DNA from 4 places in the Bradyrhizobium sp. AUGA SZCCT0160 genome. Region 2 is predicted to be linked to each of the others. Evidence: predicted binding sites of a transcription regulator. Region 2 holds the regulator's gene; each other region holds the start of a gene.
The links. Region 2 encodes LexA, which represses DNA repair genes until DNA is damaged. Its sites were predicted from a motif close to TGTTCNNNNTGTGTTCNG; they were not measured.

Region 1 (3,357 bases), on a different contig from region 2:
GGCACCGATCAATTCGCCGATCGTCGCCGCACAAGTTGCGTTGAGCGCGGTCCGCTGAGCTTCCCGCAACTGGCCGAAATCGGACATCAGGCATGGCGCCGGCGGCGTCCTCAAACAAAAGAGGCCGCCAAGGCGGCCTCTCAATTCCGGTTTGACGGACCGGCACTATCGCATGTGCAGGGTCATCTTCTGCGGCGATACCAGCGGCTGGTGCACGGCGTCCAGCAAGCGGGCGCCCAACGCCTTGAGGTACGCGTCGACGATCCGGTCGAGGATGGCGCCGCCGCTGACCTGTTCGAGTTGTTCAAACGACATTTCGCAGATTTCGTTGTTGAGTTCGGTCATGTCCGTCTCCTGTTTGCGTGGGCAGGACCATTCCCGCCACCCTGGATGACAGGGATAGGCGGTCTCGCGACGGACTGCTGTGATGATCGTCACACGACGGCTCAGATGCAAAATCGCGAAAACAACCCCATGCAAAGGAGAATGGGCGGCCGACGTCGCCGAGTGGATACCGGCCGACATTGAACACCCGAGAAGGCAAAGTCGGCCACTCAAAAGCACAGCGCCGCCAAGCTGAATAATGCTTGGCGGCGTTGCACCAGAGCTGGAAATTGCAATACCCCAGCCTGGAGAATACGTCGGGGACAGGACAAGGTTTCTAAAAAGTGCCGCAGAATTTCGGGAACAAGTGGCAATGGGCGGAGTTGTAAAGGCGCTGCCAGTCCCCAGTTGCCCCGGCAGCATAAGCGGCCCCAGTGCCTCTTCCCCGAGGCTGGGGCCGTTTCTTTGGGCGCGCCAAGACAGCTTCGAGGGGACGGCAGGCGGCAGGGCTTCGATTGCTACAGCGCGCCCTGTTTTGCCTTGCTGGAGAGAGCAACGATCAGGATAGCAATACGCTCGGAACCTTGTTCACGGTCGGAGAACTACGGGCAGAGCCGACTCGGGCGACCTCGTTTACGCGACCGGCGGGTAGCTGGGCTTCGGAAGGCTGATTATCGAAAGGGATCATTAACTTAGACCGGGACGGAAGGGGCGAAGGACCGCTCACCTTAAAAGAACATATTGCGAACAGAGAACAAAGATGGTACAAGTTCTCATCGTCAATCGAATCCCTTTAGATCCCTCGTCGTCCGTTTGTCCCGCTAGCGAATCCCCGCCATAAGGAGCACCCATGTCCGCCACTGCCCTGCGTATCGTCGAAGGATCCTCCATGGATAAGACCAAGGCCCTGTCCGCCGCGCTCTCCCAGATCGAGCGCCAGTTCGGCAAGGGGTCAGTGATGAAGCTGGGCAAGAACGATCGCTCGATGGATATCGAGACGATTTCGTCAGGCTCGCTTGGGCTGGACATCGCGCTCGGCGTCGGCGGCCTGCCGAAAGGCCGCGTGGTCGAAATCTACGGGCCGGAATCATCAGGCAAGACCACGCTGGCGCTGCACACGGTGGCCGAAGCCCAGAAGAAGGGCGGCATCTGCGCCTTCATCGACGCCGAACATGCGCTCGACCCGGTCTATGCCCGCAAGCTCGGCGTCAACATCGACGAACTCCTGATCTCGCAGCCCGACACCGGTGAGCAGGCGCTGGAAATCTGCGACACGCTGGTGCGCTCGGGTGCGGTCGATGTGCTGGTGGTGGACTCCGTCGCTGCCCTGGTGCCGAAGGCCGAACTCGAAGGCGAGATGGGCGATGCGCTGCCCGGCCTGCAGGCGCGGCTGATGAGCCAGGCGCTGCGCAAGCTCACCGCCTCGATCAACAAATCCAACACCATGGTGATCTTCATCAACCAGATCCGCATGAAGATCGGCGTGATGTACGGCTCGCCGGAGACCACCACCGGCGGCAACGCGCTGAAATTCTACGCCTCGGTTCGCCTCGACATCCGCCGCATCGGCGCGATCAAGGAACGCGATGAAGTCGTCGGCAACCAGACCCGCGTCAAGGTCGTAAAGAACAAGCTGGCACCACCGTTCAAGCAGGTCGAATTCGACATCATGTATGGCGAGGGCGTCTCCAAGATGGGCGAAATCCTCGACCTCGGCGTCAAGGCCGGCATCGTCGAAAAGTCCGGCGCCTGGTTCTCCTATGACAGCCAGCGGCTCGGGCAGGGCCGCGAGAACTCGAAGGCGTTCCTCAAGGCAAATCCCGACATGACCGCAAAGATCGAGGCCGCGATCCGCCAGAACTCCGGTCTGATCGCCGAACAGATTCTCGCCGGTCCCCCCGAGCGCGACGCCGACGGCGAAGAGCCGGCCGACGAATAGCACTTTCCGAAGTCTCGGATCGCATGATCCGGGTTTCGACATAGCGGGTGCTGAGGACGTTGAGTTGCCGACGTTCTCAGTGCCCGTTTTGTTTTGCGTATGCGGGTGAACTGACATGACGCGGTTGGTTTTGACATCGAGCGATTCGGCAGGCGGGTGTCTCCTGCGCGCCGGAGTCGGCGATATCGTTATTCCGCTTGGCTTCCGGTTCGTCTGGGACGAGTTGCCATCGGACGTGAAGCTGGAAGCCATGTTGGGGCCGGGCTCGCTGGACCATTTTCCACCGCACCGGCTTGGAGAGTTTCATTTGAAAGGGATGGGGGCGCTCGATCTCTGCGAGCGCTGCGAAGCCGTTGAATTCTGGTTTGATCCGGCCCCCAACTCGCAACTCATCCTCGTGCAGCTTCTGGATTGCTTGAGCTCGCGTGAGCGTAGTGTCTCGAAGCTGACCCTATTCCAGGCAGACGTCGACATTGCCAAACAGGTTCCGGAAGCGATTTCAGAATGGAAGCCTCCGGCTGTCAAAATCCGGAACGAGCATCTTGAAGCCGCCAGTTGGCCTGGCAGGCATATCGACAGCCGACACCTCAACAATGGGCTGATTTGCTTCAGAAGGAAGTCAGCGCCCTGCCGCAGCTTCGACAGGTCGTGCTGGAGTTACTCGAAGAGCTTCCCATGCCTTTAACCGGCCTGGGCGCGACCGAAATGCGAATGCTGGAACTGGTCGCTGCCGGTGACGCAACTCCGTTCGACGTCTTTCCGGGCCACAACAAGCGCAACACGCGACGTGTATTCGGCTATTGGGAGGTTGGCGAGCTGCTGGATGGGCTGGCGCGCGGTCCGGCACCTGCCGTGGCCGGCCTTGAGGAGGGACCGTTCACCGACGAGATGCATGCTGACGAGGTCCGTCTCGCGAGATACAGGCAGAGCAAACTGTCGCTGACCCCGCTCGGCGAGGCCGTTTTGGCGCAGGCTGAAGATTTCAGCCGGCACAATCCGATCCATCGCTGGTGGGGTGGGACGGAATTGACCAATGACAATCTGTGGCGATGGGCTCCGGCGAGCCGCATGCTGATCGCGCCTGAATAGACGGG
Region 2 (3,357 bases):
GAGAGGGTGTTGCCGTGGCCCTGATGCCGGTCGTTGATGCACTGACCGCGATCCTTGCGGGCGCCGATCCCCTGGCGGAAGAAATGGCCGCACTCGACACCGCCTGGCATCGCGTCCTCGCGCGCGACCTTGCCGCAAAGCGCACGCAGCCGCCGCGGGCGATGTCGGCGATGGACGGCTATGCGGTGCGATCGGCCGATGCCGCCGACCTCTCCGCGCGGCTGAAGGTGATCGGCGAAGTCGCGGCGGGCCGCCCGTTCGAACGCAAGGTGGGCCCGGGCGAAGCGGTCAGGATTTTTACCGGCGGGGTGATCCCTGATGGCGCCGACGCCGTCATCATCCAGGAAGACACGGCCGCCAGCGGCGACCACATCACGATCACGGAAGTTGCAAGACCGGGACGGCATATCCGCGCCGCCGGCGCCGATTTCCGCGAGGGCGATGTGCTGCTCACCAAAGGAAGCCGCCTCACCGAACGCGATCTGTCGCTCGCTGCCGGCATGAACTATCCGGAACTTGCCGTGATCAGCCGCCCCAAGGTGGCGGTGCTCGCCACCGGCGACGAGCTGGTGATGCCGGGCTCGATCCCGGGCCCCGGCCAGATCGTCTACTCCAACGGCTACGCGCTGCGCGCGCTGGCGCGGGCCGAGGGCGCCGAGACCATCGATTTCGGCATCGCCGCCGACACGGTCGAGGCGACCACCGACGGCATCCGCCGCGCCCGCGCATCGGGCGCCGACATCCTGATCACGATGGGCGGCGCCTCGGTCGGCGACCACGACCTCGTCAAGCGCTCGCTGGAGGCCGAGGGCGTCGCGATGGCGTTCTGGCGCATCGCGATGCGGCCGGGCAAGCCGATGATGCACGGGCGCCTCGGGGCGATGCGGGTGATCGGCCTGCCCGGCAATCCGGTCTCGTCCTATGTCTGCGGTTTCCTGTTTCTGGTGCCGCTGATTCGCGCGCTGTCGGGCCGAAAAACCATCCATCACGCGCGTGAGACCGCCCTGCTCGGCCGCGATCTTCCCGCCAACGACCAGCGCGAAGACTATCTTCGCGCACGGCTTGAGCAGCGCGAAGACGGCGCGTTGATCGCGGTGCCGGTGAGCCACCAGGATTCGTCGCTGCTTGGGAATCTCGCTGCGGCACGGGCGCTTTTGATACGTCCGCCGTTTGCGCCGGCGGTGCCTGAAGGCACGCCATGCGAGTTCCTGCGCCTGCCGGAATGACGCGTCCGGGCGGCCTGTTCGAGTGAACTCGGCGCGCGTTCACCTGAAATTAAGTGGTTGCGGAACATGTATCGAACATATAGTGTCCGTTCATGATTTGTTTCGAGAGCTAGTGTCTACAAATGGGAGTTTTGGACTTCCGAATTTGAGACCGCGGCCTCTGCAAGCTGAACGACCACGAATTACGACGCGCCAACCGGGGGATTGCTCGAGATGCTTACGCGCAAACAGTATGAACTTCTGCGTTTCATCAACGAACGGCTCAAGGAAGCCGGCGTGCCGCCCTCCTTCGACGAAATGAAGGATGCGCTCGACCTCCGCTCCAAATCCGGCATCCACCGCCTCATCACCGCCCTGGAAGAGCGCGGCTTCATCCGCCGCCTGCCCAACCGTGCCCGCGCCATCGAAGTCATCAAGCTGCCCGAGCTTGCGGGCGCCGGTAACGGCAACGGCCGCCGCGGCTTCACCCCGAGCGTCATCGAAGGCACGCTCGGCAAGGTCCGCGCCGCCAGCGCGCCCGCCGAGGACGATGGCAACCGTCCGGTCGCCGTTCCCGTCATGGGCCGGATCGCCGCCGGCACGCCGATCGAGGCGCTGCAGACCCGCAGCCACACCATCAGCGTACCGCCGGACATGCTCGGCTCCGGCGAACATTACGCGCTCGAAGTCCGCGGCGATTCCATGGTGGACGCCGGCATTCTCGACGGCGACATGGCGCTGATCCAGCGCAACGAGACCGCCGACACCGGCGATATCGTGGTGGCGCTGATCGACGAGGAGGAAGCCACCCTGAAACGCTTCCGCCGCCGCGGCGCCTCGATCGCGCTGGAGCCCGCCAACACCTCCTATGAAGTCCGCATCCTGCCTCCGAACCGGGTCCGGATTCAGGGCAAGCTGATCGGGCTGTACCGGAAGTACTGAGCGCGGCCCGCGCCAGATGCAAGCCGCGTTCGGCACCGCAAAAAAGCCCCGGCCATCGACCGGGGCTTTTCGTTGCCTGCAAGTTGGGACAGCCTTAACCGTCGCGGTGCGCTTGCATACGTCCCACAATTGCCCAGAACGCAGCAAAAACTGGCGGCGTGAGCGCGCTGTTTGGTTTGAGGCGCGCTCGAAAGCGTGCGAACGGGGGGACGCGACGTGGTCAGCAATATGATCACCAAGATCACCTGGCAGCGGGCGGGCCTAGTGACCGAGCCGGGCCGCTACATGCTCCGGTTCGGCTGGCTGACAGTGACGGCGGAAGATCTCGCGATCTGGCAGCAATTTCCGGAGGCCGCGTTCACGCTGGTCGCGCTACCCGGGATTGCCGACGACGGACGGGAGCAATTCCATCTCGGCGCCTTCGAACTTCCGCTGCCGCCGATGCCTGAAAATCCGCAGCCGCCGTAGCGCGTTTGTGATCGGTTGCGCCGGCCTTTCCGTCGCACAAATGTCCAGAACAGGAATAGACTTTGCTCAAGTCCACTCTGATAGAGGCCAGCGCCTCGAGGGAGGCACGGGTCTCTATCTCTTACGAGGGAGCGATCCGATGTGTGACTATAGTTTGCACGCGATGGCAACGCGTCCTGCTGAGGTCGGCGAGACATTGATATCGACCACCTTCCGCGGCACCTCGACCCGCGGCTTTGCCAGCGAACGCGACCCTGCAGTCGCGGTCTGCATGCTGCCCGGGACCGAACTGGCCTTCGCGCAAGACGTCAAATACGACAATCGCTGGATCTGGACGCGGACGATCGGTTTTCGCGTCGGCAAGTTCAACACCATTGATCCGCACATCAAGGAACGTCATCACGACGCGATCGAGTTTCCGGACGGGAGCCATGTGCTGGTGACGCAGCTTTGCGAGGGTCAGCGCGTCACCGTGCTGCAATTGCCGGTGGTGCATCCGATTCCCGAGCGCGCGGCAACGAAGGCGGACACTACGACGACGACACCGCTTTCCACCGGTTGAATTCCGCGCCGCCGGTCGCGCCCCGCCGGGGAACGTGAATCCTTATTCCTCGGCCTGCAGGTCCGCTTCCGACGGGGTCGCATCGACCGCACGTGGCGCCGCACGGCGTGGCGCGAGGATGGTTGTCTCCGCGTCACCTTCGCCCGCGATCGCCTGCGACCATGGGCGATCGACGCCCCT
Region 3 (3,357 bases), on a different contig from region 2:
GGACATTTGAGACGACCCTATACGCCCGATGGCCGCCCCGACTTAGCGATCCCTCGGCAAAGCAGCGGTTATCCACATATAGCATTGCCCGCAGCATTGTTCCAGTTTTGTTCTACGCAACCTCAGGTCATCCACACCCGACCGGTATTCCGGTATTTGCTCCGTGCCGGGAAGCCGCGCGGAGCCGGAGCTGCATGGCGGATATTCTAAACAAATCATTACCTTGAAGGTCTGCACTTCGCCCGCGAGTGTTGCATTTCGGAGACGGCATTTCCGGTTGAATTGGCGTATGGCTTGTCCAGCGGCGCGGCGCTCGCGTCTTGGACAAAAACGCTTCGGGACCAACGGGAAGCGGACAAAGGACTGGGGACTATTTGAAATGAAGAAGTTTTTGCTTGGTACTGTTGCTCTCGTTGCCTTTGCGGCTCCCGCCGCTGCGGCTGATCTCGCTGCGCGTCCTTACACCAAGGCCCCCCCGATGATCGCGGCAGTCTATGACTGGAGCGGTTTCTACATCGGCGCCAACGGTGGTTGGGGTTCGAGCCGCAAGTGCTGGGACGCAGTGACCGCGGCTGGCGCATTCATTGCCAACGAAGGTTGCCATGACGCGACCGGCGGCACGGCCGGTGGTCAGATTGGTTATCGCTGGCAGGCGGGCACCTGGGTGTTCGGCGTTGAAGGACAGGGCAACTGGGCCGACTTCCGCGGCAGCAATGTGAGCCTCTTCGTCCCCGCCACGAACATCCGCTCGAAGATCGACGCATTTGGCACGTTCACCGGTCAGGTCGGCTGGGCCGCCAACAACGTGCTGTTCTACGTCAAGGGCGGTGCGGCCGTGACCGCGGATCGCTTCGACATCAGGAGCAATGTCGCCAACGTTGTGGGTGCCACGACCGGTGACGATACCCGCTGGGGTGGCGTGGTCGGTGTCGGCCTCGAATATGGTTTCGCGCCGAACTGGTCGGCCGGCATCGAATACAATCACATGTTCATGCAGGATCGTACCCATACCTTTGTGAGCAACGGCGCTGTCGCTGCCATCGGCCCGGCCGGCGTAACGTTCAACGAGCGCATCCGTCAGGACGTCGATCTCGTCACCGTCCGCGTCAACTATCGCTGGGGTGGCCCGGTGATCGCGAAGTATTGAGCTTCGCTGCATCAGACGATTTCAAAAGGCCGGCCTCGCGCCGGCCTTTTTCTTTTGGTTGCGGTTTTATTCGCGGCGACGACGTCATCCTGCCCGCGGTTCCGCTGCCATCTGCTGCCATTGCAGTTCCCTGGCACTCCTTGCAAAACAAACCGTTGATGGCTTGCTGCGAGCACTGGAAATCCCGGCCCGTTCTTCCTACGTTCCAGCTTTCTGCCATCGGCGCCCGGCTAAGGTCTTCCCTGGCCATGCGCGCCCAACGTGGCGCGCCTCCACGCGCCTGGAAATGCCGATATGGATGAAGTGCTGAGGGCGAAGCGCCAAACCAACGCCGGCTCGGGAACGCGCGCGATAACGATCCGCGGCGCGCGCGAGCACAATCTGAAAAACATCGACGTCGAGATTCCCCGCGACAAGCTTGCGGTGTTCACGGGCTTGTCCGGCTCCGGCAAATCCTCGCTCGCCTTCGACACCATCTATGCCGAGGGTCAGCGCCGCTACGTCGAGTCGCTCTCGGCCTATGCGCGCCAGTTCCTCGAGATGATGCAGAAGCCGGATGTCGACCAGATCGACGGCCTGTCGCCGGCGATCTCGATCGAGCAGAAGACGACGTCGAAGAACCCGCGCTCGACGGTCGGCACCGTTACCGAGATCTACGACTACATGCGCCTGCTATGGGCGCGCGTCGGCGTGCCCTATTCGCCCGCAACGGGCCTGCCGATCGAGAGCCAGCTGGTGTCGCAGATGGTCGACCGCGTGCTGGCGCTGCCCGAAGGCACGCGGCTCTACCTGCTGGCACCGGTCGCGCGCGGCCGCAAGGGCGAGTACAAGAAGGAGCTCGCCGAATACCTCAAGAAGGGCTTCCAGCGCGTCAAGATCGACGGCAGCTTCTATGAGCTCGCCGAAGCGCCCACGCTCGACAAGAAATTCCCGCACGACATCGACGTCGTCGTCGACCGCATCGTGGTCCGCCCCGACATCGGCCAGCGCCTCGCCGAAAGCTTTGAGACCGCCTTAAAACTCGCCGAAGGCCTGGCGGTGATCGAATACGCCGACGCGCCCGCGGGCGCTGCCGAGGAAAAGAAGTCCGACAAGAAAACGGCAAAGATCCACAACAAGACCGGCCCGGAACGGATTTTGTTTTCGGAGAAATTCGCCTGCCCGGTTTCTGGCTTCACCATTCCCGAGATCGAGCCCCGGCTGTTCTCGTTCAACAACCCCTATGGCGCCTGCCCGGCCTGCGGCGGCCTCGGCGTCGAGCAGCATATCGACGAAGACCTCGTCATCCCCGACAAGGAGCTGACCTTGCGCAAGGGCGCGATCGCGCCCTGGTCCAAATCGTCCTCGCCCTATTACATCCAGACGCTGACCGCGCTCGGCAAGTTCTACAAGTTCACGCTCGACACCAAGTGGAAGGACCTGCCGAAGAAGACGCAGGCCGCGATCCTGCACGGTTCCGGCGACGACGAGATCAAGTTCTCCTATGAGGACGGGGTGCGCTCTTATGACACCAAGAAACCGTTCGAGGGCGTCATCACCAACCTCAACCGCCGTTTTCGCGAGACCGAGAGCGAATGGGCGCGCGAGGAGCTGGCAAAGTATTTTTCGGACATTCCCTGCGAGGGCTGCCACGGCTACCGGCTGAAGCCGGAGGCGCTGTGCGTCAAGATCGGCGGCAAGCATATCGGCGAGATCAGTGAACTCTCGGTCAAGCGCGCCGGCGAATGGTTCGAGAGCGTGCCCAAGGCGCTCAACGCGCAGCAGAACGAGATCGCCATCCGCGTGCTGAAGGAGATCCGCGAGCGGCTGTCCTTCCTGCTCGACGTCGGCCTCAATTACCTGACGCTGTCGCGTTCGTCCGGTACGCTCAGCGGCGGCGAAAGCCAGCGCATCCGCCTCGCCTCCCAGATCGGCTCGGGGCTGACAGGCGTGCTCTATGTGCTGGACGAGCCATCGATCGGCCTGCACCAGCGCGACAATGCGCGGCTCTTGGAAACGCTGAAGCGGCTGCGCGACCTCGGCAATACCGTGATCGTGGTCGAGCATGACGAGGACGCCATTCGCCTCGCCGATTTCGTGCTCGACATCGGCCCCGGCGCCGGCATGCATGGCGGCCACATCGTGGCGCAAGGCACGCCCGCCGAGGTCATGGCCAATCCGAAATCGCTGACCGGAAAGTACCTCACCGGCGAATTGTCGGTGGCGATCCC
Region 4 (3,357 bases), on a different contig from region 2:
CGTACGCCTCGAAGTCGGCGAGCTTGTCCGGGTCGAGCTGGTACCGCAGATAACAGGTAATCATTTTGTGATGCTCCAGCGCAGTTCGTTCATTTCGCCAATTCCTTCAGCCCCAACCGGATCAGGTGGGCCGTTTCCGCATTCTCGCCGGCGCTGCGCGAGGCCGACGCGATGGCGGCCGCCGCCTGCGGCTGGCCGTAGCCGAGATTGACCAGCGCCGAGATCGCGTCGGTGACCGGGCGTGGCGCGCGATCATTGTCGATCGCTCCTGAAAGATGCACCAGCGCCGGATCGACGCTGGCGAAGGCCGGCGCCTTGTCCTTCAATTCGGTGACAATGCGTTCGGCGACTTTCGGCCCGACGCCGGGCGTGCGCGTCACCGCGGCCTTGTCGCGCAGCGCGATCGCGTTCGCAAGTTCAGCCGGCGGCAAGGTCGAGAGCACCGCCAGCGCCACCTTGGCGCCGACGCCCTGCACCGTCTGCAAGAGGCGGAACCATTCGCGCTCGATGTCGCCGCGAAAGCCGAACAGCTTGATCTGGTCCTCGCGCACATAAGTCTCGATCGAGAGCACCGCGGCCTCGCCGGGCGCGGGCAGCGCCTGCAGCGTGCGCGACGAACAGTGCACCTGATAGCCGACACCGCCGACGTCGAGGATCACGTAATCCTCGCCGTAGGAGTCGATCAGGCCCTTGAGTTTGCCGATCATATCCCCGCCACCTTCAGCCGCAGCGCCGTGCTGGCGCGGTGATGGGCGTGCGTGATCGCGATCGCCAGCGCGTCGGCGGCGTCGGCGGATTTCGGCTCGGCCTTCGGCAGCAGGATTTTCAGCATCACCGCGATCTGGTTCTTGTCGGCATGACCGGCGCCGACCACGGTCTTCTTGACCTGGTTGGGCGCGTATTCGGCAACCGATATGCCGAACATCGCCGGCGCCAGCATAGCGACGCCGCGCGCCTGGCCGAGTTTCAGCGTCGCAACGCCGTCCTTGTTCACAAAGGTCTGTTCGACCGCTGCCTCCATCGGGCGGAAATCGCCGAGCACGGCGGCGAGGCCTTCATGGATCGCGAGCAGTCGGCTCGCCAGCGGCTGATCATCCGGCGGCTCCACCGAGCCGCAGCCGATGAAGACCAGCCGGTTGCCCTCGGTCTCGATCACGCCCCAGCCGGTGCGGCGCAGGCCGGGGTCGATGCCGATGATCCGGACGGGTTGGCGAATCGGGGGAGATGTCATGGCCTGTGATAACGCCAGAGCGGCGTGAACGAAACATAAAGAGAACGTCATCCCCTGCCCAGGTCGCGTACCGACCATCAATTGTCATCCCCGCGAAGGCGGGGATCCAGTACGCCGGGAAGCCTGTGATGAATCGCAACTGCCCGGAGTACTGGATCGCCCGGTCGTAGGCGAGCGGAAGCGACGCCGTCCTTCAGACGGCTATGCCGGCCGACGACAGCGGAGCGTGGGGCCGCGTTCGCAGGGACGACAAACTACCCGCCCATCTTCGCCATCAGCGCGTCCGAGACTTCGAAATTGGCGTAGACGTTCTGCACGTCGTCGTGCTCGTTCAAATGGTCGATCAGCTTGAGCAGCTTCTCGCCGGTCTCGTCGTCCACCGGCACCGTGTTCTGCGGCTTCCAGGTCAGCGCCGCCTTGCGGGCCTCGCCGAACTTCGCTTCCAGCGCCTTGGCGACCTCGCGAAACGTTTCCTTGGAGGCGTAGATTTCGTGGCCGTTCTCGCTCGAAATCACGTCGTCGGCGCCGGCTTCGATCGCGGCATCCAGCATCGCATCGTCGGAGGCGACCTTGGCGTCGTATTCGATGATGCCGGTGTGATCGAACATGAAGGAAACCGATCCGGTTTCGCCGAGGTTGCCGCCGGACTTGGTGAAGTAGGAGCGGATGTCGGAGGCGGCGCGGTTGCGGTTGTCGGTCAGCGCCTCGACGATGACGGCGACGCCGCCGGGTCCGTAGCCCTCGTAGCGAATCTCGTCGTAGTTCTCGCCCTCGCCGCCGCTCGCCTTCTTCACCGCGCGCTCGATCGAATCCTTCGACATATTCTCCTGGCGGGCGGAAATGATCGCCGCGCGCAGCCGCGCGTTCATCGCCGGATCGGGCTGGCCCATTTTGGCCGCGACCGTGATTTCCCGCGCCAGCTTGCCGAACAGTTTCGACTTCTGGGCATCCTGCCGCCCCTTGCGGTGCATGATGTTCTTGAACTGGGAATGGCCGGCCATGCGGGGTCTCTTGGATTCGTTCGTGAGCGGATTTGAATGAAAACGCGGCCTTATAGGCCGTCAACCGGCCAAAATCAAAGATTCAAGGCCGTTCTGGTACTTAAGTAGTGCCCGTAAGATGGAATATGAGGCAGTTGTTAACCATGACTTCATGCCCGGATGAGAGGATGCGCCGCACCTACTCAACTTTTAAGAGACCCCAACCGTTAAGAGAGCCCATGGCGTTCGGTTTGTTTCGAAAGCGAGTGCCGGAGGCGTCCGCGCCTGCCGTTGAACCCAACAATCCGGGTGCGGTTCCGACGGCAGCAGCCGCGAGCGACGGCACCCTTGAAAGCGATTCGGCCAAGGAAATCCTTGAGCTGCTCGAACTCGAACTCGGTGGCATGATCCGCCAGCTCGAGCGCGCGGCCCATTCGGTCGCCGGCGGCGCCGAGGCCACCGCGGCGACGCTGACCACCATCCGCCACCGCACTGACGCCCTGACCGGCCGCACCACCGCAGCCCAGAGCACCGCGACCACTTTCTCGCAGGCCGCCGACAAATTCACCCATTCGGCGCAGGGCATCGGCGAGCAGGTGCGCGATGCCGGCAAGCTCGCCGACCAGGCCAGCGAGGCCGCCCGCGAAGCCAGCGCCAATGTGGACCGGTTGCGCGAATCCTCCGCGGCGATTGGCAATGTCGTCAATCTGATCGCGCAGATCGCGCGGCAAACCACGCTGCTGGCGCTCAATTCGACGATCGAGGCCGCGCGCGCCGGCGAAGCCGGGCGCGGATTTGCCGTCGTCGCCACCGAGGTGAAGGCGCTGGCGGTGCAGACCCAGAACGCCACCGAGGAAATCACCAGGAAGATCGAAGCGCTGCAGCGTGACGCCGCCGGCTCGGTCGACGCCGTGCATCGGATTTCGCAGGCGATCGAATTGATCCGGCCGGTGTTCGACAACGTCAACGGCGCGGTTGCCGAGCAAAGCCAGACCACCGGCGAAATGTCCGACAATGCCGCCTCCGCATCGCGCTTCATCGTCTCGGTCGGCGAAAGCGCCACCGAGATCGATGTTGCGACCAAGGAAGCCGAAGCGCATGGCGAAAGCGTCGCCAGTGCCGGACGCGCGGTCACGACCTTTGCGC

Region 1: the regulator LexA is predicted to act here: its motif matches at 1,057-1,074, upstream of recA (recombinase RecA).
Region 3: the regulator LexA is predicted to act here: its motif matches at 1,338-1,355, upstream of uvrA (excinuclease ABC subunit UvrA).
Region 4: the regulator LexA is predicted to act here: its motif matches at 1,261-1,278, upstream of ruvC (crossover junction endodeoxyribonuclease RuvC).

The regions. Positions count from the first base shown of each region.
Region 1 is NZ_JAFCMD010000020.1:46,467-49,823, reverse strand. Features, by position in the region: gene JQ558_RS27305 (hypothetical protein) at 166-345, opposite strand; gene recA (recombinase RecA) at 1,175-2,263, shown strand; gene JQ558_RS37475 (hypothetical protein) at 2,379-2,948, shown strand; gene JQ558_RS37470 (hypothetical protein) at 2,939-3,352, shown strand.
Region 2 is NZ_JAFCMD010000006.1:3,083-6,439, forward strand. Features, by position in the region: gene JQ558_RS11755 (HAD family phosphatase) at 1-2, shown strand, start outside; gene glp (gephyrin-like molybdotransferase Glp) at 15-1,226, shown strand; gene lexA (transcriptional repressor LexA) at 1,440-2,147, shown strand; gene JQ558_RS11770 (hypothetical protein) at 2,376-2,615, shown strand; gene JQ558_RS11775 (hypothetical protein) at 2,755-3,177, shown strand; gene JQ558_RS11780 (ComEC/Rec2 family competence protein) at 3,220-3,357, opposite strand, start outside.
Region 3 is NZ_JAFCMD010000004.1:252,246-255,602, forward strand. Features, by position in the region: gene JQ558_RS09325 (outer membrane protein) at 380-1,147, shown strand; gene uvrA (excinuclease ABC subunit UvrA) at 1,442-3,357, shown strand, end outside.
Region 4 is NZ_JAFCMD010000002.1:192,199-195,555, reverse strand. Features, by position in the region: gene JQ558_RS04505 (NIPSNAP family protein) at 1-64, opposite strand, end outside; gene ruvA (Holliday junction branch migration protein RuvA) at 90-707, opposite strand; gene ruvC (crossover junction endodeoxyribonuclease RuvC) at 704-1,231, opposite strand; gene JQ558_RS04490 (YebC/PmpR family DNA-binding transcriptional regulator) at 1,486-2,232, opposite strand; gene JQ558_RS04485 (methyl-accepting chemotaxis protein) at 2,451-3,357, shown strand, end outside.